DNA from 3 places in the Kitasatospora sp. NPDC036755 genome. Region 2 is predicted to be linked to each of the others. Evidence: riboswitches for the same ligand, from Rfam matches in the RefSeq annotation. Region 2 holds a riboswitch; each other region holds the start of a gene.
What was found. A riboswitch is a leader RNA that binds a small molecule or an ion and turns the genes downstream of it on or off. The one in region 2 is predicted to bind S-adenosylmethionine.
Positions count from the first base shown of each region.

Region 1: another riboswitch for S-adenosylmethionine. It lies ahead of AB0E96_RS32005 (IclR family transcriptional regulator); the one in region 2 lies ahead of AB0E96_RS27040 (aminotransferase class V-fold PLP-dependent enzyme).
Region 3: another riboswitch for S-adenosylmethionine. It lies ahead of thrC (threonine synthase); the one in region 2 lies ahead of AB0E96_RS27040 (aminotransferase class V-fold PLP-dependent enzyme).

Region 1 covers NZ_JBEZUT010000295.1:148-9,201, forward strand. The annotation lists gene AB0E96_RS31980 (hypothetical protein) at 1-730, shown strand, start outside; gene AB0E96_RS31985 (MFS transporter) at 1,240-2,457, opposite strand; gene AB0E96_RS31990 (MerR family transcriptional regulator) at 2,486-3,511, opposite strand; gene AB0E96_RS31995 (HEAT repeat domain-containing protein) at 3,515-4,186, opposite strand; gene AB0E96_RS32000 (hypothetical protein) at 4,499-4,930, shown strand; SAM riboswitch class I at 5,095-5,237, shown strand; gene AB0E96_RS32005 (IclR family transcriptional regulator) at 5,437-6,150, shown strand; gene AB0E96_RS32010 (threonine/serine exporter family protein) at 6,215-7,468, opposite strand; gene AB0E96_RS32015 (NADP-dependent oxidoreductase) at 7,641-8,591, opposite strand; gene AB0E96_RS32020 (helix-turn-helix domain-containing protein) at 8,662-9,054, shown strand, end outside.
Region 2 covers NZ_JBEZUT010000209.1:3,229-12,282, forward strand. The annotation lists gene AB0E96_RS27015 (Rieske 2Fe-2S domain-containing protein) at 1-59, opposite strand, end outside; gene AB0E96_RS27020 (c-type cytochrome) at 68-877, opposite strand; gene AB0E96_RS27025 (heme-copper oxidase subunit III) at 1,065-1,685, opposite strand; gene AB0E96_RS27030 (hypothetical protein) at 2,082-2,507, shown strand; gene trpD (anthranilate phosphoribosyltransferase) at 2,623-3,699, shown strand; SAM riboswitch class IV at 3,808-3,926, shown strand; gene AB0E96_RS27040 (aminotransferase class V-fold PLP-dependent enzyme) at 3,977-5,344, shown strand; gene AB0E96_RS27045 (Lrp/AsnC ligand binding domain-containing protein) at 5,348-5,629, opposite strand; gene AB0E96_RS27050 (rhomboid family intramembrane serine protease) at 5,626-6,453, opposite strand; gene AB0E96_RS27055 (hypothetical protein) at 6,655-6,918, shown strand; gene AB0E96_RS27060 (NYN domain-containing protein) at 7,186-8,487, shown strand; gene AB0E96_RS27065 (NlpC/P60 family protein) at 8,687-9,054, shown strand, end outside.
Region 3 covers NZ_JBEZUT010000083.1:17,634-26,687, forward strand. The annotation lists gene AB0E96_RS15260 (extracellular solute-binding protein) at 1-1,032, shown strand, start outside; gene AB0E96_RS15265 (cupin domain-containing protein) at 1,095-1,439, opposite strand; gene AB0E96_RS15270 (DUF3263 domain-containing protein) at 1,541-1,768, shown strand; gene otsB (trehalose-phosphatase) at 1,843-2,667, shown strand; gene AB0E96_RS15280 (trehalose-6-phosphate synthase) at 2,654-4,120, opposite strand; gene AB0E96_RS15285 (glucosyl-3-phosphoglycerate synthase) at 4,170-5,171, opposite strand; SAM riboswitch class I at 5,319-5,454, shown strand; gene thrC (threonine synthase) at 5,471-6,766, shown strand; gene AB0E96_RS15295 (MoaD/ThiS family protein) at 6,814-7,092, shown strand; gene AB0E96_RS15300 (cold-shock protein) at 7,631-7,834, shown strand; gene groL (chaperonin GroEL) at 8,158-9,054, shown strand, end outside.

The sequences.
Region 1 (9,054 bases), on a different contig from region 2:
GGCGGTCCTGCTGGCCGGCCTGCCCGTCGGGTACGGCGGGTACGGAGCCGGCGTCCAGTTGCGCCCGGCCCGGCCCTACGACGACTCCGACGACTGTGCCGGCCTGATCGCCCTGCACTGGGAGCCCGGCCCCCGGCTGGCCGCCGCCGCGGCCATGGAACAGTCACAGCAGCCGGCGTCCGCCGCCCGGAGGGTCGTCAGCAGCAGCATGCAGAACGCGCTGGCGGAGTTCCTGCCGGCCTTCGGCATCGAGGTGTCGGCCGGCCGGCCCGACGGGGAGACCAGGGTGCGGCCCACCGGCGGCCCCGCCCCCGCCCCGATCACCGTCGCCGGACGGGATGCCTCCGCCCCCGTGGGGTCCCGCCCGCAGGACCTGGGCATCCGCGCGGACGTCGTCGGCGCGGTGCGCCGCACCGCCGCACTCGCCGGGCTGCCGGTCGCCGACCACCAGCACGCGCCCGGCATCACCCTCGCACCCTGCCAGGCCGTCGAGGACGGCGACGACAGCACCGGTGTCGCCGACCTCCGGTGGAACCCCTCCCGCCGACTGTCCGCCGCCGACGACGAGCGGGCCGTCCGGGCCCGCACCGCCGTCCAGGACGCCATGCGGCACGCCTTCGGCGCCGTCCTCGGCGCCTGCGGCCTCGACCTCCAGTGGCGCCGCCCGGCCACCCTCCCGTACCAACTGCGCGCCTACGGCCTCGCGGAGCACCCGCCCGTCCGGCCCTGACTGCCGTTCGGGCGCCGGTGGTCGCGGTGTGCGGGTGGTTCCGCCTGCCGTGCTCTCGTACCGGCTGCGCGGCGACGGCCCTTCGGGTTCCGCATGGGGTCGGGCGGGTGAGCGGAGACTGCGGGCCGGGGGCGGTGGTGTCGTGTCGCCGCCCCGGCTGCCGGTGGGCTCGTCGCCCGTTGAAGGGCGGGTTCGTCCGGGAGGCGGTCCGTGGCCGAACGTGCCTTCTGGGCAAGGGCTCCGGTGGACTCGCGAAGTGAGGCGGTGGACGCGGGTGCCGGCGGTGAGGCAGGTGGTGGGGGTCGTCCGGAGCGGTGGGGGCGGCGGCGGGCTGCCGGCCCCGGCCTGTCGGTGGGCTCGTCGCTCGTGGGAGTCGGCTCCTGGCCGAACCGGTCTGAGGGCGAGAGGGGTTGGGCGCTCCGCGCGGCCGGGGCCGGGGGCTCGTGCTGCCGCCCCGGCTGCCGGTGGGTTCGATGCTTGCCGGGCCCGGGGCTGAACGGGCGGGCGGGTCAGGGGGTTTCGACGTCCTCGCGCAGCGGGGTGGTAGGCCGGAGCGGGGTGCGGAGGCGGTGGGCGAGGGCGCTGGCCGCGACGCAGGCGGCGAGGGCCGTCCAGAGCAGTGGGGGGTTCTGCAGGCCGAGGCCGATGACGGCGGGGCCGACGGCGTAGGACACCGTCCAGGTCAGCTGGAACAGGGACATGTACGGGCCCTCGTCGCCCTTGGGGGCCAGGGCGACGGCCGCCGCCGCCGCGGTGGGTTTGGAGGCGAGCTCGGCGAGGGCGAGGACGGCCGCCACGAGGACGGCGAGCGGGCCCTGGAGGGCGTGCGGGGCGGTGGAGATCGTGGCGGTCAGGGCGATGGCGGCGGCTGCCGCGCCGATGGCCAGGCGCAGGACCCGTGAGCGGGTCCAGCCGGACACCCGGCGGCTGATCCTCATCTGCAGGGTGGTGGCGGTGGCGTAGCGGACGGCGACCACGACGGTCGGCCAGTAGGCGGGCTGGTGGAGGGTCTCCACGAGGTAGATCGGGAAGGCGACGGTCGGGACCAGCCAGGCCGCCGACAACAGCGTCTGGGAGGCGACCAGGGACAGGAAGGGGCGGTCGGCGAGCGCCGCCCGGGTGTCCGACCTCCTCTCCCGCGGCCCGGGCCGGTCCGCGGCCGGCACGGTGACCCCGAGCAGGAGGGCGGCCGCGAGGAGGGAGCTCGCGCTGTTGAGGGCGAGCGCGAGCAGCAGGCCGTGGCCGCCGGCGAGCGCCATCAGGGCGGTCGCCCCCAGGGTGCCGACCCCCAGCGAGGTGGTCTTGAGCACGGTGACGGCGGAGAACCACTCGGTGAGTTCCTCCGGCTTCGCGAACCGGGCGACCAGGGTGGGCCAGGCGGCCCCGTAGAGCCGGTCGGCGGCCGTCACGAGGAAGGTGGCGCCCGCGACGGCGGCCAGGTTCCCGGCGGCGAAGAACAGGCCGTACCCGAGCGCGGTCAGCAGGTTGCTGACGAGCAGGCAGGACTTGGGCCCCAGGGCCTGGACGAGCCGTCCGCACAGCGGTACGACGGCGAAGGAGGCGAGCGACCCGGCCGTCACGGCGGTTCCCGCGGCGGCGGCCGGGAAGTGCCGGACGGTGACGAAGAACAGCAGCGACAGCGGCAGGAAGACGCCGGAGCCGAACGTGTCGACCGCCACCGAGAGGAACAGCCGCCGCTGCCGACGGAACCGTCCGGCCCGTGTCACGCCCACCCCCGTTCCCGCCCCCCGCGGCCTATCGCGGGGTGCGCAGCTTGAGAATGTACGTCGCGGTCAGCGCGACCGCACGGTCCTCGTCCCGGGTGAGCGCTTCGAGGGCGCGGGACGTGGTGCCGCCGGGGACGTCCGCGAGCGCCTGGGCCAGCCGCCGGCGCGCGTCCGGACCGACCGCGCCGTGGGCGAGGCGGTCGACGAGCCCGGTGGCGATCCGGTCCGCCAGCGCGGGGTCGCGGGCCAGCGTGCCGAGGGCGTCGGCCGCGTCGGCGTCGTTCACCGCCTCGACGATCATGCCGATGAGCGTCGGGACCGCCTCGGCCACCCCGCGGGCCCCGAGCGCCAGGGCCGCGTACCGGCGGACCACGGCGTCGGGGTGCGCGAGGGCGTCCCGCAACAGGGCGGTCGCCGCGTCGTCCGGCAGTTCGGCGAGGGAGCGGACGGCCCGTTCGCGCACCTCGGCCGCGGGCGAGCGCAGGCCCTCCGCCAGCAGCGCCGTCGCGTCCCCGCCGGACCGTTCCAGCGCCCACCGGAGGGCGCCGGCGACGATCGGGTCCGACTCGCCCAGCACGGCCTCGACCAGGGCCTCCACCGGCACCGCCACGTCCTCGCCGGCGGACAGCACCGCGTCGCCCGCGGACAGGGCGGCGCGCTGCCGCGCCCCCGGGCTCTTGGACTCCAGGGCCTGGAGCAGCGCGACGACCTGGAGGACCTCCTCCCAGCCGGCCGGCTCCGCGGCGTCGATCCGCCGCAGCCGGGTGAGCAGCTCGGTCTCCGCGGCGATGCGTTCGCGGGTGCGCTGGATCAGGTCGTCGACGAGGTCGGCGGGGGCGAAGCCGGGATCGTCGAGCGCCCGTCCGACGTCGCGCAGCGACAGGCCCAGTGAGCGCAGGCTCTCGATGTGGAAGATCCGCCGGATGTCCTCGTCGGAGTACCGGCGGTAGCCGGAGCCGGTACGCCCCGTCGGCCGCACCAGTCCGAGCGACTCGTAGTGCCTGAGCATGCGGGCACTGACCCCGGACCGCCGCGCGACGTCGCCGATCAGCACTGCCTACCGTCCCTCCTGGCGGCCCTCGCCGAAGACCGCCGCACGCTTCGCCTCCTCGATCGCGGACTCGAATCCGGCGTCCGGGTCGCGCCACAGCCGCTCGGTGGCGAGCGCGTGGGTGCGGACCCGGGGGTCCGGGGCCGTCGCCGCGGCGCCCAGCAGGGGCAGCACCGCCTCCCCGAGCGCGATCAGTGCCCGGCTGAGGCTCAGCTGCGTCCCGGGTCCGCCGCGTCCGAGCTGGGCCGCCAAGACTACGGCCAACGCGGGCTCCTCACCCTCGGGCACCAGCACGACCGCGGCCCGCCAGGCGCTGCGGGCCACCTCCTCGTCGGCGTCGGCGAGCAGCGCGGGCGTGATCGCGGGCCAGGCCCGCCGGTCCCCGATCTTGGACAGGGTGTGCAGGGCCTGGCTGCGGGCCTGGGCACGCTCCGCTCGGACCTCGTCGAGCAGCAGCGGGAGCGTCTCCTCGGCGTCGTGCCGGGTGAGCGCCCAGGTGAGCATCTCGCGCACCGGGAACTCGGGCTCGACCGCGCACCGCTCGACGAGTCCGCCGACGAGCCCCGGGTGCGGGTGCGTGCCGACGGCGAGTGCCGCCCGCAGGCGCACCGACGCGTCCTCGTGTGCCAGCCCCCGCAGTGCCCGCAGGGTGTTCGTGTCCTCTTCCGGCCTGGTCATCGGGACCACCTCCTGGGCCACAGTGAAGGGCTTGACACGGTGGCAAGGTCAAGCGGCGGGGCCGGTCCGGAAGGTCCGGGCGGGCTCGGGCGGGCTCGGGGCGCGGTGGGGGCGCGGTTGGGGGCGGGACGCCGTGCCGGGGTGGGGCCGGTCCGCCGTCCCACGACAGGACGGGCATCCGGACCTACCGTGAACGTAGGACTTCCGTTCCGGGGCCCTCCGTGCGCCGAGCCTCCCAGGCGGTCGCCATGCGAGCCCGTCCCCCCGCCTCCCGCTGCCCGTGAGGCGGTCGCCACCGAAGGAGTCACTGACATGACCAGCAGCGTCAGCGGAGTCGGCAGCAGCCAGATCCGCCAGCCCCAACGGCACCCCTACGCGTCCGGATGGACCATCTTCGCGGGGGTCATGCTGATCACCGGCGGTCTGATGGCGATCACCGAGGGGATCTCCGCCATCGCCAAGGACGACCTGGTCGTCGTCACCCGCAACTACGTGTACTCGATGGACACCGCGGGGTGGGGATGGATCCACGTCATCCTCGGGGCCTTCATCGTGGTGACGGGCATCGCGGTCTTCAGCGGCGCGGTGTGGGCCCGGGCGGTCGGTGTCGTCGTCGCCGCGCTGGGAGTGATCGCCAACTTCCTGTGGCTGCCCTACTACCCGGCGTGGGCCGTCGTCCTGATCGCGATCGACGTCCTGGTGATCTGGGCGCTGTGCGTCGGAAGGGTCGTGAAGGAGGGCTGATCAGGGCGGCTGACCGGCGGGGCCCGGCCGTCCGGGTGCCACCGCTGAGCGGGGCCGGCGCGGGCCCCGCACCGCCCCGGGGGACCCCGGGTGACCCCGTGCGGCGACGGCCGAAGGCGGGGGGGCTTGCCGAGCGGCCCGGGGAGTCTTGTATCGTTCCTGGCGAATCATCCAGAGGGGTGGAGGGACCGGCCCTACGAAGCCCCGGCAACTCCCCGTTCGACCCGGCGTCCGAAGTACGCGCCGTGCCGTCCGGGGTCAGTGCCAACTCCGGCCTGTCGCCAATGTGGCGCGGGAAAGATGAGGAGACACGGTGCTCTCTGTGCTGTCCTTCGCCCGGGCGCTTCCCGCCCCGGCGCTTTCGCGTACCCGTCTCGTGCCCGGCGCAGGCAATCGGCCGACTTCTCCGGCCCGTCCTCGCTGACCACCCCCGGTTCCCCGCCAGGAGCCGCCGTGAGCAGCGCCCACCCGCTGCTCCCGGGCATTGAGACTGGAGTACCCCACCCATGGAGAACACGAGCGGCGTCGGCGTGCTCGACAAGATCACCTCGATCCTCGGCATCCTGGAGGCAGGCCCCGCCACCCTGGGCGGCCTCGTCGCCGCCACCGGCATGGCGCGGCCCACCGCCCACCGGCTGGCCGTCGCGATGGAACACCACCGCCTGGTCAGCCGGGACATGCAGGGCCGGTTCATGCTCGGCCCCCGGCTCGGCGAGCTCTCGTCGGCCGCCGGAGAGGACCGGCTGCTGGCCGCGGCCGGCTCGGTCCTCACCCAGCTGCGCGACCTCACCGGCGAGAGCGCCCAGCTCTACCGGCGGCAGGGCGAGGTCCGGATCTGCGTGGCCTCCGCGGAGCGCCTCTCCGGCCTGCGCGACACCGTCCCGGTGGGCGTCACCCTCCCCATGAAGGTCGGCTCCGCCGCCCAGGTCCTGCTCGCCTGGGAGGAGCCCGAGCGGCTCCACCGCGGTCTGCAGGGCGCCCGCTTCACGGCCACCGCCCTGAGCGGCGTACGGCGGCGCGGCTGGGCCCAGTCCGTCGGCGAGCGGGAGCTCGGGGTGGCCTCCGTCTCCGCGCCCGTGCGCGGCCAGTCCAACCGGGTGGTGGCGGCCGTCTCGGTCTCCGGCCCGATCGAACGCCTCACCCGCCACCCCGGCGCCACCCTCTCCCAGGCCGTCGTCGAGGCCGCCCACCGCCTGACCGAGGCCCTCCGCCAACCCTGACCGGCCGCCCTCGCCCGCCCGGGAGCCGTTCGGTGGGCGCCACCGTCGTGCCGCGGCCCCGGGCTCAGACCCGGGGCAGCGGCACGGCGCGGGAGGGGTGGGGGATCCGGCTGATCACGGCGCCGATCAGGGTGCCGATCGACACCCCGAAGACCGCCGACACGGCGGCCAGGACCGACTGCGCCCCGTTCCCGACCTCGATCTGTGCGGTGTTCAGCAGGCCGAAGGAGCCCGGCACCACGATCCAGAACGCCGGGAGGTAGAGCACCTGCCAGAGCGGACCGCCCGGCAGCCAGTGCACCAGGGTGGCCGCGACCGCGGCGGCGACCGCCCCCGCCAGGCCGCCTATCGCCGCGCCGTGCACCGACCCCACCGCCACCTGGGCGGTGACGCTGACCGCGATCACGGCGACGATCCACGGGATGGCCGAGGGCGGTGTGTGGACGTTGACGACCACTCCGGCCACCGCGATCGCCAGGCCCAGCGCGATCACCCACCAGCCGGGTTTGGCGACCTGGACGTTGGCCAGCGCGGTGGCCGGCATGCCGACCGCCGTCGCGGCCGCGGCCACTCCGGCGAGGAACAGGGCCAGCTGGACCGCGCCGGACACCAGCCGGGCGGTGCCCGCGCTGGCCGCGCCCGCGGCGATCTCGGACAGGCCGGTGACCAGCAGTCCGCCCGGCAGCAGGATCGCCAGGGTGGCGACGATCGTCCGCAGCGGCCCGTCCAGCAGCGAGGCCCGCGCGAGGGCCAGGACCAGCAGGGCGACCAGGAAGCCGGCCGTGACGGGCAGCAGCGGCCGCAGGTGCGGCAGCCGCCGGGCGAGCACGGTCAGCCCGACCACGATCAGCGAGCCGAGCCCGGCCGCCAGGACGTTGGCCGCCGCCGGCTGGAGGAAGAGGCAGACCCCCACGCCGACCGGCAGCGCCCCGAGGTCCGCCACCCACGCGGGCCAGCGGGCCGGTGCCCGCCGGATCCCGTCCAGTTCGGCGAGCGCCCGGGGCCCGTCGAGCTCGCCCGCCCGCAGCCGGTGCACCAGGTGGAGGACGTCGGCCGTCTGCTCGAACCGCAGCGCGCCGCCGACCGGCCGGAACGTGGTGGCCCCGTCCGCGCGGAGCGAGACGAACAGCCCGTTGGTCAGCGCGGCGACCCGCACCTCCGGAGCCCCCAACGCCCCTCCGAGCCGGCGGAGTTCCTCCTCGACGTCATGGACGGGCAGGCCACCGCCGAGCAGGGCTTCGCCCAGGTCGAGGAGTAGGCGGTGGAGCGGCTCGGGCGGGGCGTCGAGAACCCGGGCCGATGGAGACTTGCTAGACATGGCAGATATCGTCCCACCCTGCCCGAATCGGCCCGACTCTGACCCGGTCCGGTCGTTTTCCGACCGGTCGAGCGCCCGCCTCACCCCGCATCAGGCCTCCGGGCGGGAGCGCCGCCGCGGATCCGGGACCGGCCGGCCATCGGGGGGCTGGTGACCGGCGGCCCGAGGCCCGTCACGGCCGGACGGTGAGCACCAGCTTCCCCGTGACGCGGCCCGTCTCGCCCTCGGCGTGGGCGCGGGCGGCCTCGGCGAGCGGGTAGGTGGCGGAGACGTGGGCGCGCAGCCGGCCGGACTCGACGAGGGCGGCGATCTCCGCCATGCCCTGCCGGTCGTGCTCGACCAGCAGGGCCGTCGCCCGCACCCCCAGCTCGGCGGCGCGTGCCGCCAGGCCTTCGAGGCCCTGGGGGAGGATCGACACCAGGAGGCCGCCCGGGCGGAGGGTCTCCAGCGATCGGAGCCGGTCCTCCCCGCCGAGCGTGTCCAGGACCACGTCGACGTCCCGGGCCTCCTCGACGAAGTCGGCGGTGCGGTAGTCGATCACCTCGTCCGCGCCCAGGCCCCGGACGAAGTCGTGCTTGGCGGCCGACGCCGTGCCGATGACGTACGCGCCGCGCGCCTTGGCGATCTGCACGGCGACGTGCCCCACGCCGCCGGCCGCCGCGTGCACCAGGACCCGCTGCCCCGGCCGGACCCGCGCGGTGTCGACGAGGGCCTGCCAGGCGGTGAGCGACACCAGGGGGAGGGCGGCGGCCTCGGTGTGGCTCAGCGCGGCGGGCTTGGGGGCGAAGGCCCTGGTGGGGCCGGTGACGTACTCGGCGTGCGAGCCGGCGCCGTACGGGTAGGGCAGCATGCCGAAGACCTCGTCGCCCGGGGCGAGGAGCGAGACGCCCGGGCCGACCGCCTCGACGGTGCCGGAGACGTCCCAGCCGAGCGTGAACGGCGGCTGCCCGAGGAAGTAGCCGTGGCGGCGGTGCTTCCAGTCGGTGGGGTTGACCCCGGCGGCGTGGACGGCGACGAGGACCTGCCCGGCGCCGGGCACGGGCCGTTCCACCTCGGCCCCGTGGAGGACGTCCGGCTCGCCGAGGGTGGTCTGGGTGATGGCTCGCATGGTGTTCGTGGTCATGGATCCAGCCTGCGGCCACGGCCCTGACCTGCGAAATGGCAAGATTGCCAAAGACCGATAGGATCGTGCCATGGCTGCGATCGAACCCCCCGGCGCCGGTGGCCGGCCGCCGCACCGCGTCGTCGTCCTCGCCCTCGACGGCGTCTACCCCTTCGAGCTGGGCATGCCCAACCGGGTCTTCCCCGGCGTGCCGGGCGCCTACGAGGTGGTGACCTGCGCGGCGACGGAGGACCGGACGGTCGCGACCGACGCCGACTTCACGATCACCGTCGGGCACGGCCCCGAGGCCCTGGAGAGCGCCGACACGGTCGTCATCCCGCCGTACGGCCTGCACCACGTCACGGCGGACCTGCGGGAGCCGGCCCGCGGCGCCCTCGCCCGGATCCGCCCCGGCACCCGCATCGTCTCCATCTGCACCGGCGCGTTCGCGCTCGCCGCCGCCGGTCTGCTGGACGGGCGCCCC
Region 2 (9,054 bases):
CCGTGGTCGGCCACCTCGCCGGCGGAGCCGTGCGGCTCCGGGAGCTTCTCTTCTGACATGTCGTGGCTCATGACTTCTTGGCCTTGGTGGTGTGGGCGGCGACCCAGATCGCGACCGCGATGAGCGTGCCGAGGCCGAAGATCCAGCCGAACAGACCCTCGGTCACCGGACCGAGGCTGCCCAGGGTGAGACCGCCGGGGTTGGGCTCATCGTTGGTGGTGTGGCGGACGAAGGCCACGATCTGCTTCTTCTGCTCCTCGGGCATGGTGGTGTCCGGGAACGACGGCATGTTCTGCGGGCCGGTCTGCATGGCCTCGTAGATGTGCTTGGCGTCCACACCCTCCAGCGACGGGGCGTACTTGCCCTTGGTCAGGGCACCGCCCTGGCCGGCGAAGTTGTGGCACTGGGCGCAGTTGGTGCGGAACAGCTCGCCACCCTTGGAGATGTCCTCGGGGTTGGTCGAGGTGAACTGCTCCTCCGTCGGGGTCACCGGGCCGGGACCGAGGGAGGCGACGTAGGCGGCGAGCTGGTCGATCTCGGCCTGCGAGTAGATGTTCTTCTTGCGCGGGACCTGGGCGCCGGGCTGCTGGGCCGGCATGCGGCCGGTGCCGACCTGGAAGTCGACAGCGGCGGAGCCGACGCCGACCAGGCTCGGACCGTCACTGCTGCCCTGGCCGTTCAGGCCGTGGCAGGAGGAGCAGCCCACGGCGAAGAGCTTCTTGCCCTCATCGATCGCGAGCGACTGCGCGGCGACGTCGGCCTGCGCCTTGTCGGCGGGCGCGAACGCGGCGTACAGCCCCCCGGTTGCCGCCAGGGCGAGAAGTAGGACGACCAGCGCCGCCAATGGGTGGCGCCGTCGTGCGGAGAGCTTTTTCACGGAATAACCCCGGTGTCAGGATCTGGTCGACTGGTGGGTGCACCCGGCGGCCGGTCTGGCCGGCACGAGGCTGCCTGTCTAGGGCTGCGCGCGCGGTCGGTCGGTGGGAGCGTCGGCACCGGCAGAAGCGGCCCGTCGCCGGTGAGGGCGGGGGCCGCAGCCGGTGGCCAGCGACCTGATCAGCTGGTTACTTGATCAGGTAGATGGTCGCGAACAGGCCGATCCACACGACGTCGACGAAGTGCCAGTAGTACGACACGACGATCGCGGCGGTGGCCTGCTCGTGCGTGAAGCGCTTGGCTGCGTACGTCCGTCCCAGGACCAGCAGGAAGGCGATCAGACCACCCGTCACGTGCAGCCCGTGGAAGCCGGTGGTCAGGTAGAACACCGTGCCGTACGGGTCGGAGGACAGCGAGAGGCCGTCCTTCTTGACCAGCTCGGTGTACTCGAAGACCTGGCCGCCGATGAAGACCGCGCCCATGGCGAACGTGAGGATGAACCACGCCCGGAGCTTCTTCACGTCACCGCGCTCGGCAGCGAACACGCCGAGCTGGCAGGTGAGCGAGGAGAGCACCAGGATCGTGGTGTTGACCGAGGAGAAGGGCACGTTGAGGGCGTGGGCCTTCTCGGTCCAGAACTCCGGCCCCTTGACGGAGCGGAGCGTGAAGTACATCGCGAAGAGGGCCGCGAAGAACATCAACTCGGAACTGAGCCAGACGATCGTTCCGACGCTGACCATGTTCGGCCGGTTGACCGATCCGTGCGCGTGCCCGGTTTCTACTGCTGTTGCTGTCGCCACGACGGACATTATGTCGGTCCCTTATTCCGTCTTCACGTCGGGGGGTGTCCCTCGGAGTGTCCGGTGCGTGCGGTATGCCCGCTTGGCGGGCGGCAGGGGGGCCGGACGGGGGCTGAGCAGCGGCGCGTCCCTTTTCTGATGGTTCCTCGGAGGGGCCTGTGACCCCGTTGCCCGGCGCGTCGTTGCACGGTCGGAGTAGCCGGGAGGGGTACGGGGGAGGGGGCCGGGTCGGCCGTACGGGTGGACTGGGCCGGGTCGGGTGACGGGCCGTCCTCCGGGCGGGTGAGCCCGGGGCGCGGCGGCTTGAGGAGGAACGTGCGCGAGGGGGACTCGGCGGACGGTGATCGGGAGTAGCATCCGGATCAGGCGAACGTGGTCCGGATCACACTTGAGGGAGCAGGGTCCATGGCGTACACGACCGATGAGACGCTCACCGTCCTCGTCTACAGCGACGACCGCAACACCCGCGAGCAGGTGCTGACGGCGCTCGGCCGCCGGCCCGCCGAGGATCTTCCGGAACTGTCCTACCTGGAGTGCGCGACCACCCCCGCGGTGCTCAAGGCGCTGGAGAAGGGAGGGGTGGACCTCTGCGTGCTGGACGGCGAGGCCGTTCCGGCCGGCGGGCTGGGCCTCGGGCGGCAGCTCAAGGACGAGATCTACGGCTGCCCGCCGGTGCTGGTGCTGATCGGCCGGCCGCAGGACTCCTGGCTGGCCGCCTGGAGCCGGGCGGACGCCGCCATCTCCCACCCGGTGGAGCCGGTGGCGCTCGCCGGGGCGGTGGCCACCCTGCTGCGGGCCAGGCTGGCGAAGCGGACTCCCGCCGTCCGCTGAAATCCGTGGCAGGAGTAGGAAAGAGAGGGTAGAAGCGAGCGCTTCGCTCGATAGGCTGGCTCCATCCGTACGGACGTCCCCCGCGATGGGGAACCGACAACAGCTGGAGTCAGCGATGGTGAACGTGAACCCTGCGAACGGCGGTAGCGACCCCGCGCAGGTGGTCCGCACCTGGCCGGACCTCCTGGCGGCGCTGTTGCAGGGGGAGGACCTCGACCGTTCGTCCACCGCGTGGGCGATGGACCGGATCATGAGCGGTGAGGCGTCCCCCGTACAGGTGGCCGGCTTCATGATCGCGCTGCGGGCCAAGGGCGAGTCGGTCGAGGAGATCTCCGGCCTGGTCGACGCGATGTACGCGCACGCCGAGCCGCTGGAGATCCCCGGCCCGGCGGTGGACATCGTCGGCACCGGCGGGGACCGCGCGAAGACCGTCAACATCTCCACCATGTCGGCGATCGTCGCGGCGGCCGCCGGTGCCAAGGTGGTCAAGCACGGCAACCGCTCGGCCTCCTCCACCAGCGGCTCCTCCGACGTGCTGGAGAAGCTCGGGGTGGCGCTGGACATCTCCTCCCGGAGGGTCGCCGAGGTGGCCGAGGAGGTCGGGCTCACCTTCTGCTTCGCGGCCAAGTTCCACCCCTCGATGCGGCACGCCGCCACCGCGCGGCGCGACCTGGGGGTGCCGACGTCCTTCAACATCCTCGGCCCGCTGACCAATCCGGCGAAGGTCACCGCGCACGCCATCGGCTGCTTCGACACCCGGCTGTCCGGGCTGATCGCCGGCGTGCTGGCGGAGCGCGGGGCGACGGCGCTGGTCTTCCGCGGCGACGACGGGCTGGACGAGCTGACCATCACCACTACCTCCCAGGTCTGGATGGTGCGCGACGGGGTGGTCACCGAGACCACCTTCGACCCGCGGGACGTCGGCATCGAGCTGGTCGGCATCGAGGCGCTGCGCGGGGCGGACGCCTCGTACAACGCCGAGGTCGCGCGGCGGCTGCTGGCGGGCGAGCACGGGCCGGTGCGGGACGCCGTCCTGCTGAACACGGCGGCGGCGCTGGTCGCGCTGGACCTGACCGACGCGCCGCTCGCCGAGCAGCTGGCGGTCGGCATGGAGCGGGCCGCCAAGGCGATCGACTCCGGTGCCGCACAGGACCTGCTGCGGCGCTGGTCGGAGGCCACCAGCCGCTCCTGAGGCGTGAGTTGAGGGGCCCGTGGGAAATCCTCCCGCGGGCCCCTCGCGCTGTCCGGATGCTGGATGCCCGTTTGACCGCCCGATGGACGCGGCCTAGAGTCTTGGCCAGGTCATGAGTGACAGCGCCAAGCCCCAGCTTGCTGTCCGGCAACCCTCCGTCCGTGGCGGGGTGCCCTGGGTGAGGACCGGGTCGTCACGGCAAACCGTCCGTGCGACAAGCGCGGACACCCGACGACTTGCACTCCCGGGGTCCCTCACCCAGAAGGAGTGCATTCTCATGTCCCTCGCCACCGAAACCTGCGCCGCCCCGCTCGCCGTCCTCGGCGCCGACGTCCAGGTCCCGCTCGCCAGCGGTGAGAAGGTCGGCTACGCGGCGCTCGACTACGCGGCCAGTTCGCCGGCGCTCCAGCGGGTGTGGGACGACGTCGCCGCCTACGCGCCGTACTACGGCAGCGTCCACCGCGGGGCCGGGTACCTCTCCCAGCTGTCCACCGACCTGTTCGAGCAGAGCCGCCGCACCGTCGGCGAGTTCCTCGACCTGCGCGAGGGCGACCAGGTGGTCTTCACCCGGGCCACCACCGACTCGCTCAACCTGCTGGCCGCCGCCCTTCCGGCCGGCACCCGGGTGTTCGCCTTCGAGACCGAGCACCACGCCTCGCTGCTGCCCTGGGCCCACGCCGGACTGGACGTCACCTACCTGCGGGCGCCGCGCTCGCGGGCCGAGGCGGTGGAGGCGCTGGACACCGCGCTCGCCGAGGCGCCCGAGGGCCCCAAGCTGCTGTGCGTCACCGGCGCCTCCAACGTGACCGGCGAGCTGTGGCCGGTCGCCGCGCTGACCGAGACCGCGCACCGGCACGGCGCCCGGGTGGTGCTGGACGCCGCCCAGCTGGCGCCGCACCACCGGGTCTCGGTGCGCGAGCTGGGCGTCGACTGGATCGCCTTCTCCGGGCACAAGATCTACGCGCCGTTCGGCGCCGGGGTGCTGGCCGGCCGGGCGGACTGGCTGGACGCGGCCGAGCCGTACCTGGCGGGCGGCGGGGCGACCCGGACGGTGGCCCGGGAGACGGACGGCTCGGTGGCCGTGCAGTGGCACACCGGCCCGGCCCGGCACGAGGCCGGTTCGCCGAACGTCATCGGCGCCTACGCGATCGCCTCGGCCTGCCGGGCGCTGACCGAGGCCGGTTTCGACGCGCTGGAGGCCCGCGAGCAGCAGCTGATCGCCCGGCTGACGGCCGGGCTGGCCGAGATCCCGCAGGTCAAGGTGCTGAACCTGTTCGGCGCGGACTCCGCCCGGGTGGGCGTGCTGTCCTTCGTCGTCCGGGGCTGGAACAGCTCGCACTTCTCGGCCGCGCTCTCCGCCGAGTACGGGATCGGGGTGCGCGACGGGCTGTTCTGCGCCCACCCGCTGGTGCGCACGCTGCTCGGGGACGAGGAGGTGGCGCCGTCCGAGTGCGGGGCGCCGGAGCCCTCGCTGCCGGGCGAGCGCAGCCTGAACGCGATCCGGGTGAGCTTCGGCGCCGGGACGCCGGACGAGCACGTCGACCGCTTCCTGACCGCCGTCCGGGAGCTGGTCACGGACGGCGCGGCCTGGAGCTACCGCAACGAGGGCGGGCGCTGCGTCGCGGACGCTCGGCGCGCGGGCTGACGCCTACTCGTCCAGGCCGAGCGCGAAGGCGGCCTCCAGGTCGTGCTGGGAGTAGGTGCGGAAGGCGATCTGGGTCTCGGTGTGCGCCACACCCGGGACCTTGTTGAGCCGGCCGGGGATGACCTCGGCCAGGTCGTCGTGCCGGCGCACCCGCACCATCGCCACCAGGTTGTAGCCCCCGGTCACCGAGTAGACCTCGCTGACGCCGTCGATGGCGGCGATGGATTCGGCGATCTCCGGGATGCGGTCGACACTGGTCTTGATCAGGACGATGGCGGTGATCACAGTTCGGGCTCCTTTGTGGGGTGCCGCCAGCGTATCGGGCGTCGGCCCGGTCGTCGCGGGGGGTGGCGGACCACGGTACAGGCGTACAGGAACCCGGCGCAGAAGCCGATCACATGGACCAGGTAGGCCACCCCGGGCCCCGCCGAGTGCACCGACCACCACTGCAGGGCGAACCAGAGGCCGAGCACCAGCCAGGCGGGGAAGCGCAGCGGCAGGAAGAGCAGCAGCGGGACGAGGGTGGTCACCCGCGCCCGGGGGTGGAGGCGCAGATAGGCGCCGAGGACGGCGGCGATCGCGCCGGAGGCCCCGATCAGCACCCGGGTGGAGTTCGGCGAGTGCGCCTCGGCGAGGGCGAAGCCGTACGTGCTCACACCGCCGGCGGCCAGGTAGAAGACGGCGTACCGGGCCCGGCCCAGCCGCCGTTCCACGGTGGGGCCGAAGACCTGGAGGAAGAGCAGGTTCCCCAGCAGGTGCAGCCAGCCGGCGTGCAGGAAGAGGCCGGTGAGCACGGACAGGGCCGGGTGCTTGCCCGGGGTCGGGGCGGCCGGGCAGCCGGGGGCCGGGTCGGGGGCCTCGGCGAGCTGTTCGGCGGTCAGCGGCCGTCCGGCCAGCACCTCGGCCGGGACGGCGCCCCAGCGCTGCTCGTACCGCTGCTCCGCGCAGACCCGCGCCGGGCCGCTGCCGTACAGCGGGTTGAGCCCCGCGGCCGGGCCGAGCAGGAAGACCAGGGTGTTGAGCGCGATCAGGCCGTACGTGACCGCGGGGGCGGCCGCCGCCGGGCGGCCGCTCCGGGCGGCGGTGTGGTCGGGGACCGCGAGCGCCATGCGGCCAAGCATCCCTCCGGGCGCCGCAGGTGACACCGCGGTTTACGGCAGGTGGACCAGTGCGGGTCTTCAGGCGACCGGTGGTCGCGGCGGTTGCCCCAGGCAATAGGCTTGGGGCGGGCATTCCCGCCTCCCGCCGCCGACGCCGGGGCTCCGGGGGGAGCGCCTGGCCCACGCAGGGACCACCCGAGAGGACCCCCGATGACCGTCCCCGCCCTGACCGCCGAGACGCGCTGGCGCTGCACCCTGTGCGGCAACCTCACCCGCTTCGACGTGACCCGCACCGCGCGGGTGACCGAGTTCCTGCACTTCGACCTGGCCGGCGAGTCCAAGGTCGAGGAGACCGAGGTGCTGAGCGAGACGGTCGAGTCGGTCCGCTGCCGCTGGTGCAACGCGGTGGACCAGGTCGAACTGGTGGCCCGTCCGGGCTCCGAAGGGGCGCAGGCCCCCGCCGAGCAGGGCTGACCCGCACCGCTGCGGCGCGGGCGGGTGCACGGCGCACCCGCCCGCGCGGCACGGGACAATACAGACAAGACGCACGGAGCGTGACGACAGGGGGAGGTCGCGGCCGTGCCCCGCTGGACCAGGATCGGAGCCGAGGACGTGGTGGACGCAGCGAAGGAGCCCGGCGAAGCCCAGGGGCTTCGGCCCGCTGCTGCCGAGGCCCCGGCCGAGGCCGCCGGGACGGCGGACGGATCCTCCGAGTCCGCGGCGGAGCGTGCCGCCGAGAAGCTGGACCGGCCGCTGCCCGAGGGCGTGCGCCGGCGTGTGGTCGGGCTGGCCTCGGACGCGCTCGGCGGGCTGCCGGCGGCCGAGCTCCCGCAGAGCCTGCGGCAGTACGTCAAGTTCACCCCGGCGCGGCGGGCCAAGTACGCGGCCACCGCGCTGGCGGCGGCACTGGAGGCGGAGCCGGCCTTCCGGGTGCGGATAGCGGAGCGGCTGCGGCTCGGGCAGCCGGACCTGGTGAAGGCGCTGGAGTCGGGCACCGTGCCGAGCGCCGCCGATCCGATGGACGTCGCGGCCGCCGCCTACCTGGTGCGTTCGGCGGGCTGGAGCCGGTTGGTGGCCGAGGCCGGCGAGGAGGCCGAGCGGGCCGGCGCCGAGGACGCGGCCGCGGAGGCGGCCCGGCTGGTGGAGAAGCTGCAGGCCGAGCTGGCCGAGGTGCGGGCCTCCGCGCGGGCGGACCTGGACCGGCAGCGGGCGGAGTCCGACGGCATCCGCAAGGAGGCCGAGTCGCTGCGCAAGAAGGTGCGGTCGCTGGAGAGCGACACCCGCCGGGCGCAGGCCGAGACCCGGCGGGTGGCCGGCGAGCTGGAGGCCGTGAAGGCGCAGACGGCGGCCGAGCGCGGCGCGGCCGAGACCGAGGCGCGCAGGCTCAGGCACCGGGTCTCGGAGCTGGAGAACGCGGTCGAGCAGGGCCGCCGGTCGGCCCGGGAGGGGCGCAGCGTCGAGGACATGCGGCTGCGGCTGCTGCTGGACACCGTGCTGCAGTCCGCCCAGGGGCTCCAGCGGGAGCTGGCGCTGCCGGTCTCCCAGATCCGCCCGGCGGACCTGGTGGAGGCGGTGGTGCCGGGGGCGGCCTCGCCGCACGACGTGGCGCGGCGCGGGCTGGCCGAGGACGATCCGGCGCTGCTGGACCAGCTGCTGGCGATCCCCCAGGTGCATCTGGTGGTGGACGGCTACAACGTGACCAAGACCGGCTATCCGGCGCTGCCGCTGGAGCAGCAGCGGATCCGGCTGCTGGGCGGGCTGGCGATGCTGGCCCAGCGGACGCAGGCGGAGGTCACCTGCGTCTTCGACGGGCAGGACCTGGACGTCCCGGTGATCATGGCGCCACCGCGTGGGGTCCGGGTGCGGTTCAGCCGGACCGGCGAGACGGCCGACGAGCTGATCCGCCGTCTGGTGCGGGCCGAGCCGCAGGGCCGTCCGGTGGTCGTGGTCTCCACCGACCGGGAGGTCGCGGAGGGCGTGCGGAAGGCGGGCGCGCGCCCCGTGGCATCGGTGCTGCTGCTCAATCGGCTGGCCCGGCCGTGACCTCGGCCCGGGCCTCATGATGCCTGGTCAGAGGGGATTCCGGGGCGTTGTGCGGGTCCGGTGAAGTCAGTGTGGGGAGTGAAGTTCACGCCTTCGGGGGAGTGGCAGAACGGATAGATCTTCACTAGTGTCTGGCGTCAAACCTATTTTCCGGAATCTCATCCCATCAGGTGAGTCCGATGGAGAAGGAGCCGGTCCCTTGGCCTCCCACCGCCGTCCCAAGCAGCCGAGCCGCGCACGGATCTCCGTGCTCACCGCCGCCGCTGCGACCGCGGTCGCCCTCTCCGCCCAGGTGGCCGCGCACGCCGCGCCGCAGCCGAACAAGACCGACGTCAAGGCGCAGATCGACCAGCTCCAGGAGGAGCAGGAGCAGGCGGCCGAGAAGTACAACGGCGCCAAGGAGCGGGCCGACCAGCTGCGCAAGCAGTCCGACCAGCTGCAGGACCAGGTGGCCCGCAGCCAGGAGCAGATGACCCAGCTCCAGGGCGGCCTCGCCGAGGTGGCGGGTGAGCAGTACCGCGCCGGCGGCATCGACCCGTCCGTCCAGCTGATGCTCTCCTCCGACCC
Region 3 (9,054 bases), on a different contig from region 2:
GGCAAGAAGGTCGAGGACATGATCGCGGCCGGCAAGTCGCCGGACCTGCTCCAGACCGGCGGGTTCGCGGACCAGGTCGCGGCGGACCGGCTGTACCCGGCGTCCGACGTGCTCTCGGTGGAGACCCAGGCCAGGTTCCTGGAGACCTTCGCGCACGCCGGGCAGGTGCTCGGGACGCAGTACGGGATCCCGTTCGTCTCCTCGTCGCGGGTGCTCTTCTACAACAAGGCGATGTTCCGGCAGGCCGGGATCGCCCAGCCGCCGGCCACCTGGAACGAGCTGCGGCAGGACGCGGAGAAGATCAAGGCCAAGGTGCCGGGGGTGACCCCGTACGGGCTGCCGCTGGGGCCGGAGGAGGCACCCGCCGAATCGATGCTGTGGACGCTGAGCGGCGGCGGCAGCATCTCCGACGACGTCGGCAACTACACCATCGACAGCACCCAGAACCAGGCGACCTTCAGCTGGCTGAAGAGCAACCTGGTGGCCACCGGGCTGACGTACCCGGACCCGGGGAAGATGAACCGCACCCCGGTGTTCCAGGACTTCGCCGCCGGCAAGGTCGCGATGCTGAACGGGCACCCGACGCTGCTGCGGATGGCGACCGCCGGGAAGATCGACTTCGGGACGGCGCCGATCCCGAAGAAGGACGGCGTCGGACGGACCGGAAGCCTCGGGGTCGCGGACTGGATGATGGCGCTCAAGGCGAACGGGCACAAGAACGAGATCAAGAAGTTCCTGTCGTTCGTCTACGACAAGGACAACCAGCTGAAGTTCGACGAGCAGTACAACCTGCTGCCGGTCACCCAGGACGCCTTCGCCCAGATGTCCTCGGACCCGAAGCACGAGGACCTCAAGCAGTTCGCGGTCGGGCTGAGCAACGCGAGCTTCTACCCGTTCGGGGACCCGGCCTGGGGCGAGGTCAGCAACCGGATCAAGGCGGGCATCGGGCAGGCCGTGACGGGGGATCCGAAGCAGGTGCTCGACGGGCTGCAGGACGCGGCGGTGAAGGAAGCGGCGAAGGTCCGCAAGTAGGACCGGGGCGGCCCGGCCGCGACGGCGGCCGGGCCGGGGGCCGGCCCAGCCCCGGCCGGCCCTCAGGGGAGGGTGATGGCGTACGCCTTGCGGAGGGTCTCGTGGACCGTCCAGGTGGTGCGGTCGCCCTCGCGCAGGACCGCGCAGTCGCCGGGGCCGACCTCCAGGGTCGGGCCGCCCTCGACCTCGATGGTGGCCCGGCCGCTGAGCACCACGAACATCTCGTCGGCCTCGACGTCCGTCACCACGCCGGGGGTGATCTGCCAGAGGCCGCGCAGGTGGCGGCCGTCGTCGGACAGCACCCTGCCGGTGACCTCGGGGGTGCCGGAGACGATCTGGGACGGGTCGAGCGGATCGGGTTCGAGCTCGGCGGTGGGGACGTGCAGGGCGAAGCTGGGCGTGGTCATGGGGCGACGGTAACGGGTGGGGCCGGCCGGAGGGGCGAGCAGTGTGTGTCGGGGACGGGCGGGAGAATGACACTCCGTAGTGGTGAGCGGAGGTGTGCGCGGTGGGCGAGCTGAGTGAGCGGGAACGGGCGGTGCTGGCGCTGGAGGGGCGGCAGTGGCGGACGGCCGGGGCGAAGGAACGGGCGGTCCGGGAGGAGCTGGGGATCTCGCCCACGCGGTACTACCAGGTGCTGAACGCCCTGCTGGACCGGGAGGAGGCGCTGGCGCACGCGCCGGTGCTGGTGAACCGGCTGCGGCGGGTCCGGGAGGCGCGGCGGGGGGCGCGTTGACGGTGGCGGCGTCCGTGGGGCGGGGTGCGGAGGCGCGGGGTCCGGGGTAGGGCTTCGGTATGGGTTTCGAAGAGATGTTTGTGCCGGGGACCGGGATCGGGCGGGACGGGGTGCGGGCCATCCTGGCGGCGCCCGGGGACGCCGTGATCGGGTTGGACTTCGACGGGACGTTGGCGCCGATCGTGGCGGATCCGGAGCGGGCGCGGGCGCATCCGGGCGTGGTGGGGGCGCTGCGGCGGCTGGGCCCGGTGGTGGGAGCCGTGGTGGTGGTGACGGGCAGGCCCGCCGGGGTGGCGGCGGAGTACGGGGGGTTCGCGGAGGTTCCGGGCGTGGTGGTGCTGGGGCACTACGGGGCCGAGCGGTGGGAGGACGGGAAGCTGACGGCACCGGAGGTCCATCCGGGGGTGGCCCGGGTGCGGGCGGCGCTGCCGGGGGTGCTGGAGCGGGTGGGGGCGCCCGAGGGGACGTGGGTGGAGGACAAGGGGCGCTCGGTGGCCGTGCACACCCGGCGGACGGCGGTGCCCGAGGAGGCGTTGGAGCTGCTGCGGGCGCCGGTGGGGGAGCTGGCGGCCGAGCACGGGCTGGTGGTGGAGCCCGGGCGGCTGGTGCTGGAGCTGCGGCCGCCGGGGGTGGACAAGGGCGCGGCGCTGACCGGCTTCCTGCGGGAGCGGGGGGCCCGTTCGGTGCTCTACGCGGGGGACGACCTGGGGGACGTGGCGGCCTTCGCCGCGGTGGAGGAGCTCCGCGGCGAGGGCCTGGCCGGGGTGCTGGTGTGCGCCGGCGCGGTGGGGGACGCGCCGGTGCGGGAGCTGGCCGACCGGGCGGACCTGGTCGTGGGCGGGCCGGAGGGCGTGGTGGAGCTGTTGGAGGCCCTGGGGGAGGCGCTCACAGCGCGTTGAGCTGGTCCAGGAACCACTGTTGCGGGGGGAGCGCGGTGGCCGCCGCCGTCAGGCGCTTGGTGCGGTCGGCGCGCTCCTCCGGGCTCATGACGAGGCCGGTGTGGAGGGCCTCGGCCGTGGCGATGACGTCGTACGGGTTGACGGTGAGGGCGTCGTCTCCGAGTTCGGTGTGGGCGCCGGCCTCGCGGGAGAGCACGAGGGCGCAGCCGCGGTCGGAGACCACCGGGACTTCCTTGGCGACCAGGTTCATGCCGTCGCGGATGGGGTTGACCAGGGCGACGTCGGCCAGGCGGTAGGCGGCGAGGGAACGCGGGAAGTCGTCGTCGACGTGGAGGATCAGGGGCTGCCAGGTGGGGGTGGCGAACTCGGCGTTGACGGCCTCGGCGAGCTCCTGGACCCGGGCGGTGTAGGCGCGGTACTCGGCGAGGTCGGTGCGGGAGGGGTAGGCGAAGGCGATGTGCACCACCCGGTCGTGCCACTCGGGGCGGGTGCGGAGCAGGTGCCGGTAGGCCTCGAGGCCGCGGACGATGTTCTTGCTCAGCTCGGTGCGGTCCACCCGGACGATGGTGCGGCGGTCGCCGACGGCCTCGCGCAGGGCCGCGAGGCGCTCGTCGACGTCGGGGCGGTGGGCGCGTTCGCGCAGGAAGTCGGCGTCGGCGCCGAGGGCGTGGACGCCCAGGGCGGTGGTGCGGCGGTCGTGGGTGACGGTGAGCGCGTCGTGGTCGACGTCCGCGCCGAGGAGGTCCTCGCAGCAGGCGGCGAAGGCGCGGGCCCAGCGCTCGGTCAGGAAGCCGGCCCGGTCGGCGCCCAGGATGCCGGTGAGGACGGCCCGGGCGACGTCGTCGGGCAGCAGCCGGTAGTACTCGGGCGGGGCCCAGGGGGTGTGCGAGAAGTGGCCGATCCGCAGGTCGGGGCGGGCCGCGCGGAGCAGGGCCGGGACCAGGGAGAGGTGGTAGTCCTGGACGAGGACCGCGGCGCCCGGGGCCGCTTCGGCGGCGAGGGCTTCGGCGAAGGCCTCGTTGTAGGCCCGGTAGGCGGCCCACTCGGTGCGGAAGCCGGCGTCGAAGGAGGGCGCGGTCGGGGTCGCGTAGAGCAGGTGGTGGACGAACCACAGGGTGGAGTTGGCGACGCCGTTGTAGGCGCGGGCGAAGGTCCGCGGGTCGATGTCCAGCATCCGGACGGCCTGGCCGCCGACCTCGTGGCCGGCCAGGTCGAGGCGGCCGTGCGGCGCCTCGGCGGCGGCTCTGCGGTCGGAGTCGTTGAGGGCCGCGCACACCCAGACGGCGTTCGGGTCCCCGATGGCGGAGAGGCCGGAGACCAGGCCGCCGCCGCCCCGGCGCAGGGTCAGCGTGCCGTCGTCGGCGGTGCCGAAGGACACCGGCCCCCGGTTGGAGGCGACCAGGACGGGGGCGGTGCCGGTCGCGCTCGAACGGTTGGTCGTGAGATCGCCCATGGTTGGGATGTTGCCGGGGGTTCGGGGTGGCAAACCCCGTCGGGGCCCCTCAGTGCCGGGTCGCGTATTCGGGGACGGTGTGCATCGGGGGGCGTTCCAGGGCGATCACCGGGTGGGTGTGGGCGGTGAAGGCGCGCGTCTCCGGGTCGCGGGTGAACTGGGTGAGGTGGGGGTGGACGAGGTCGGCGGAGGCCTTGAGGCGGTGGGTGCGGTCGAGGCGTTCCAGGGCGGTCCGGTAGATGGTGGCGGCCATCCGGCCGAGGGCCTGGCCGTCCTGGTGGCGGTGGTGCCGGACGCCGACGTCCACCTGGGCCAGGGCGTCCAGGCCGGCCAGTTCCAGGGCGTCGACCAGCAGGCCGAGTTCGACGCCGTAGCCGGTGGGGAAGGGCAGCCGTTCGAGCAGTGAGCGGCGGGCCGCGTACTCGCCGCCGAGCGGCTGGACGAAACCGGCGAGTTCCGGCCAGTGGAGGTTGAGCAGGGGGCGGGCGACGAGTTCGGTGACCCGGCCGCCGCCGGCGGGCAGGACGGCGCCCTCCGACTCCAGCGGGCGGTCGTACATGGCCTTGACCAGCTGGATGGACTCGTCGGTGAGCAGCGGGCCGACGATGCCCGAGACGAGGGCCGGGTCGAACTCGCGCAGGTCCGCGTCCACGAAGCAGACGATGTCGCCGTGGGTGACCAGCAGCGACCGCCAGAGCACCTCGCCCTTGCCGGGGACGGCGGGCAGCCGGGGCAGCACGGCGTCGCGGTGCTCGACCCGGGCGCCGGCCTCGGCGGCGACGGCGGCGGTGGCGTCGGTGGAGCCGGAGTCGACGACGACGAGTTCGTCGACGAGCGGGAGCCGCTCCATCAGCTCGCGGCGGATGGTGCGGACGATGTCGCCGACGGTGGCCTCCTCGTCCAGGGCGGGGAGGACGACGCTGACGGTGCGGCCGGTGCGCTCCTTGGCCGCGAGGAGGGTGCGCACCGGCCGGTCGGCCGCGCTCCAGGAGCGGCGGCGGAGCCAGGACGCCGCCTGCGGGAGGAGCTCGGGGGTCGGTTCGGCGGGCACGGAGTTCTCCTCGGCGGGGTCGGTGGGACAGGCCATCTCGCGTGGCGGACGGTCCCGTTCAGGATTGACGCCTTCGGATACAGTCTTCGTACAGCGGTCGGACCTTTGCACGCCGGGGTCTCCGTTGAGCACCACCACAATTTCACAAGCTCATCCAGAGGGACTGAGGGAACGGCCCGTTGACGTCCCGGCAACCTTCTCGCGCGGCCGTCGACGACAGGCCCCGGCGGGACAGGTGCCAATTCCGGCCCGTGTCGCGACCGCGACCCGGGGAAGATGAGGAGAGAGGCCTCGCCATCATGGCTACCACTGGGACGACCCTTTCCGGCACCACACCGGTTTCCGTCGACCTCGGCCCCGCCGCCGCGCTGTCCTGTCGCGAGTGCGGCACCCGCTTCCCGCTCGGCCCCAGCTTCGCCTGCCTGGAGTGCTTCGGCCCGCTGGAGATCGCCTACGAGTTCGGCAGCGAGGGCGCCGAGGAGCTGCGCAAGCGGATCGAGGCCGGTCCGGCGTCCATCTGGCGGTACGCGCCGCTGCTGCCGGTTCCGGCCGACGTCGCGTCGAAGCCCAACCTGAACCCGGGGTGGACCCCGCTGGTGAAGGCGGACAACCTGGGCCGGGAGCTCGGGTTCACCGCCCAGCTGCACATCAAGGACGACTCCGGGAACCCGACCCACTCGTTCAAGGACCGCGTGGTCGCCTGCGCGATCGAGGCGGCCCGGGCGTTCGGGTACACCACGCTGTCCTGCTCCTCCACCGGCAACCTGGCCGGCGCGGTGGGTGCGGCGGCGGCCCGGGCCGGGTTCCGGTCCTGCGTGTTCATCCCGCACGACCTGGAGCAGGGCAAGGTCGTCATGGCCGGGGTGTACGGCGGCGAGCTGGTCGGCATCGAGGGCAACTACGACGACGTGAACCGCTTCTGCTCGGAGCTGATCGGCGACCCGGCCGGCGAGGGCTGGGGCTTCGTCAACGTGAACCTGCGGCCGTACTACGGCGAGGGCTCCAAGACGCTGGCGTACGAGATCTGCGAGCAGCTCGGCTGGCGGCTGCCGGAGCAGATCGTCATCCCGATCGCCTCGGGCTCGCAGCTGACGAAGATCGACAAGGGCCTCCAGGAGCTGATCAAGCTCGGCCTGGTCGAGAACCGGCCGTACCGGATCTTCGGGGCCCAGGCCGAGGGCTGCTCGCCGGTGTCGGCCGCGTTCAAGGCCGGCCGGGACGTGATCAAGCCGGTCAAGCCGAACACCATCGCCAAGTCGCTGGCGATCGGCAACCCGGCCGACGGCCCGTACGTGCTGGACATCGCCCGCCGCACCGGCGGCGCGGTGGAGGACGTCACGGACGCCGAGGTCGTGGCGGCGATCAGGCTGCTGGCGCGGACCGAGGGCGTCTTCGCCGAGACCGCGGGCGGCGTGACCGTCGGCGTGCTGAAGAAGCTGGTCGAGACCGGGCAGCTGGATCCGGCCAAGGAGACCGTCGCGATCAACACCGGCGACGGCCTGAAGACCCTGGACGCCGTCTCCGACGCCGGGATGACCGCCGTCATCCGCCCGACGCTGGACTCGTTCCGCGCCGCCGGCCTCGTGTCCGCCTGAACCACCCCGGAACCACCCCAGCAAGGCCAGCCCCCGCAAGGAGAGTCATGAGCGCCAACGTCCGCATTCCCACCATCCTGCGCACCTACACCGGCGGCGCCGCCGAGGTGACCGCCGAGGGCGCCACCCTGGCCGAGGTCGTCGCCGACCTGGAGAAGAACCACGCGGGCATCTCGGCCCGCATCCTGGACGACACCGGCAAGCTGCGCCGCTTCGTGAACGTCTACGTGAACGACGACGACGTGCGCTTCGCCGAGGGCCTGGCGACCGAGATCGGGGACGGCGCCAGCGTCTCGATCATCCCGGCGGTGGCCGGCGGCTGCTGAGCCGTTCCCGAGTAGCCCGCGGTCGCCCGCGCGTACGGAATTCCGTTCCCCGTATGCGCGGGCGACCGCTCGCATTCCGGCTGGAATATTTCCGGGTCGAGTCGGAGTAGAGTGTGGCTCGGCTGGGAACAGGGTTTCCCTTTCGGCCCCCGCAGTGCTCGGCCCGGGGGCGCCCGGCCGTGGGGCGCGGCCCGGGAAACATGTCAGGCAGATGTCAGAATTCCCGCGATCATTTGGGTAATTCGTCCGCTATGTCCGGCGTGGAATGCCGAGATTATTCCGGTTCGGCCCGGCCTGTCCCTTGACGCCCCGGCGGAATTACCGGTGGCTGACCCTGTTGCAGAGGGCGTCGATCCGGATACATTCAGCGGCGGTCGACGCAATCAGCCGCCCGCCGGAAGCCGCCTGGCGTCCTGCACGGAGGGTTGCGGCGTGCACGGCTGCGCCCAGGGGGGGTTCCCCGGGCCGGCCTTCAACCAACCCGGGCCCGCGACCTGCGGGCGCGTGAAGGGCCAGCACAGCACTAGGGGAGTTCGGAATGGCTCAGGGCACCGTCAAGTGGTTCAACGCGGAGAAGGGCTACGGCTTCATCGCGGTCGACGGTGGTGCGGACGTCTTCGTCCACTACAGCGCGATCCAGATGGACGGCTACCGCACCCTCGAGGAGGGCCAGCGGGTCGAGTTCGAGATCTCTCAGGGACAGAAGGGCCCGCAGGCGGACATGGTCCGCGCCGCGGTCTGACCCCTTCCGGCTCCAGGAGCTCGGCGCGGCCCTACGGCTGGTGACCACTCGCTTCTCGACGGGCCCGTGCGACACGCGTCGTACGGGCCCGTCGGCGTTCCCCCAAAGCCCCTCGCGGCGGCTCGCGGATCGCCGATTGGGCTTGCACTCGACCCAGGGGAGTGCTAATCATTGGCGTTAGCACTCACAGTGTGAGAGTGACAGCGGACCGGGTCGGTGAGGCCCCCGGGAGCGGAGGGGAATGAACCTCCGCACACCAGGGCCGTCCGTCGCGGGCACCCCTTGGTCCGAGCAGTCGACCGTGTCCCGGAGGACCACTTCTGATGGCCAAGATCATCGCCTTTGATGAGGAAGCTCGCCGCGGCCTTGAGCGTGGCATGAACCAGCTCGCCGACGCGGTGAAGGTCACGCTCGGCCCCAAGGGCCGCAACGTCGTGCTGGAGAAGAAGTGGGGCGCCCCCACGATCACCAACGACGGTGTCTCCATCGCCAAGGAGATCGAGCTCGAGGACCCGTACGAGAAGATCGGTGCGGAGCTCGTCAAGGAGGTCGCCAAGAAGACGGACGACGTCGCGGGTGACGGCACCACCACCGCCACCGTGCTCGCCCAGGCCCTGGTTCGCGAGGGTCTGCGCAACGTCGCCGCCGGCGCCAACCCGATGGCCCTGAAGCGCGGCATCGAGAAGGCCGTCGCGGCCGTCTCCGACCAGCTGCTGGCCCAGGCCAAGGACGTGGAGACCAAGGAGCAGATCGCCTCCACCGCCTCCATCTCCGCCGCTGACACCCAGATCGGCGAGCTGATCGCCGAGGCCATGGACAAGGTCGGCAAGGAAGGCGTCATCACCGTCGAGGAGAGCAACACCTTCGGTCTGGAGCTCGAGCTCACCGAGGGCATGCGCTTCGACAAGGGCTACATCTCCGCCTACTTCGCCACCGACCTGGAGCGCATGGAGGCGACGTTCGAGGACCCGTACATCCTCATCGCCAACTCCAAGATCGGCTCGGTCAAGGACCTGCTCCCGCTGCTGGAGAAGGTCATGCAGAGCGGCAAGCCGCTCGTCATCATCGCCGAGGACGTCGAGGGCGAGGCCCTGTCGACCCTGGTCGTGAACAAGATCCGTGGCACCTTCAAGTCCGTCGCCGTCAAGGCCCCGGGCTTCGGTGACCGCCGCAAGGCCATGCTCGGCGACATCGCCATCCTCACCGGTGGCACCGTCATC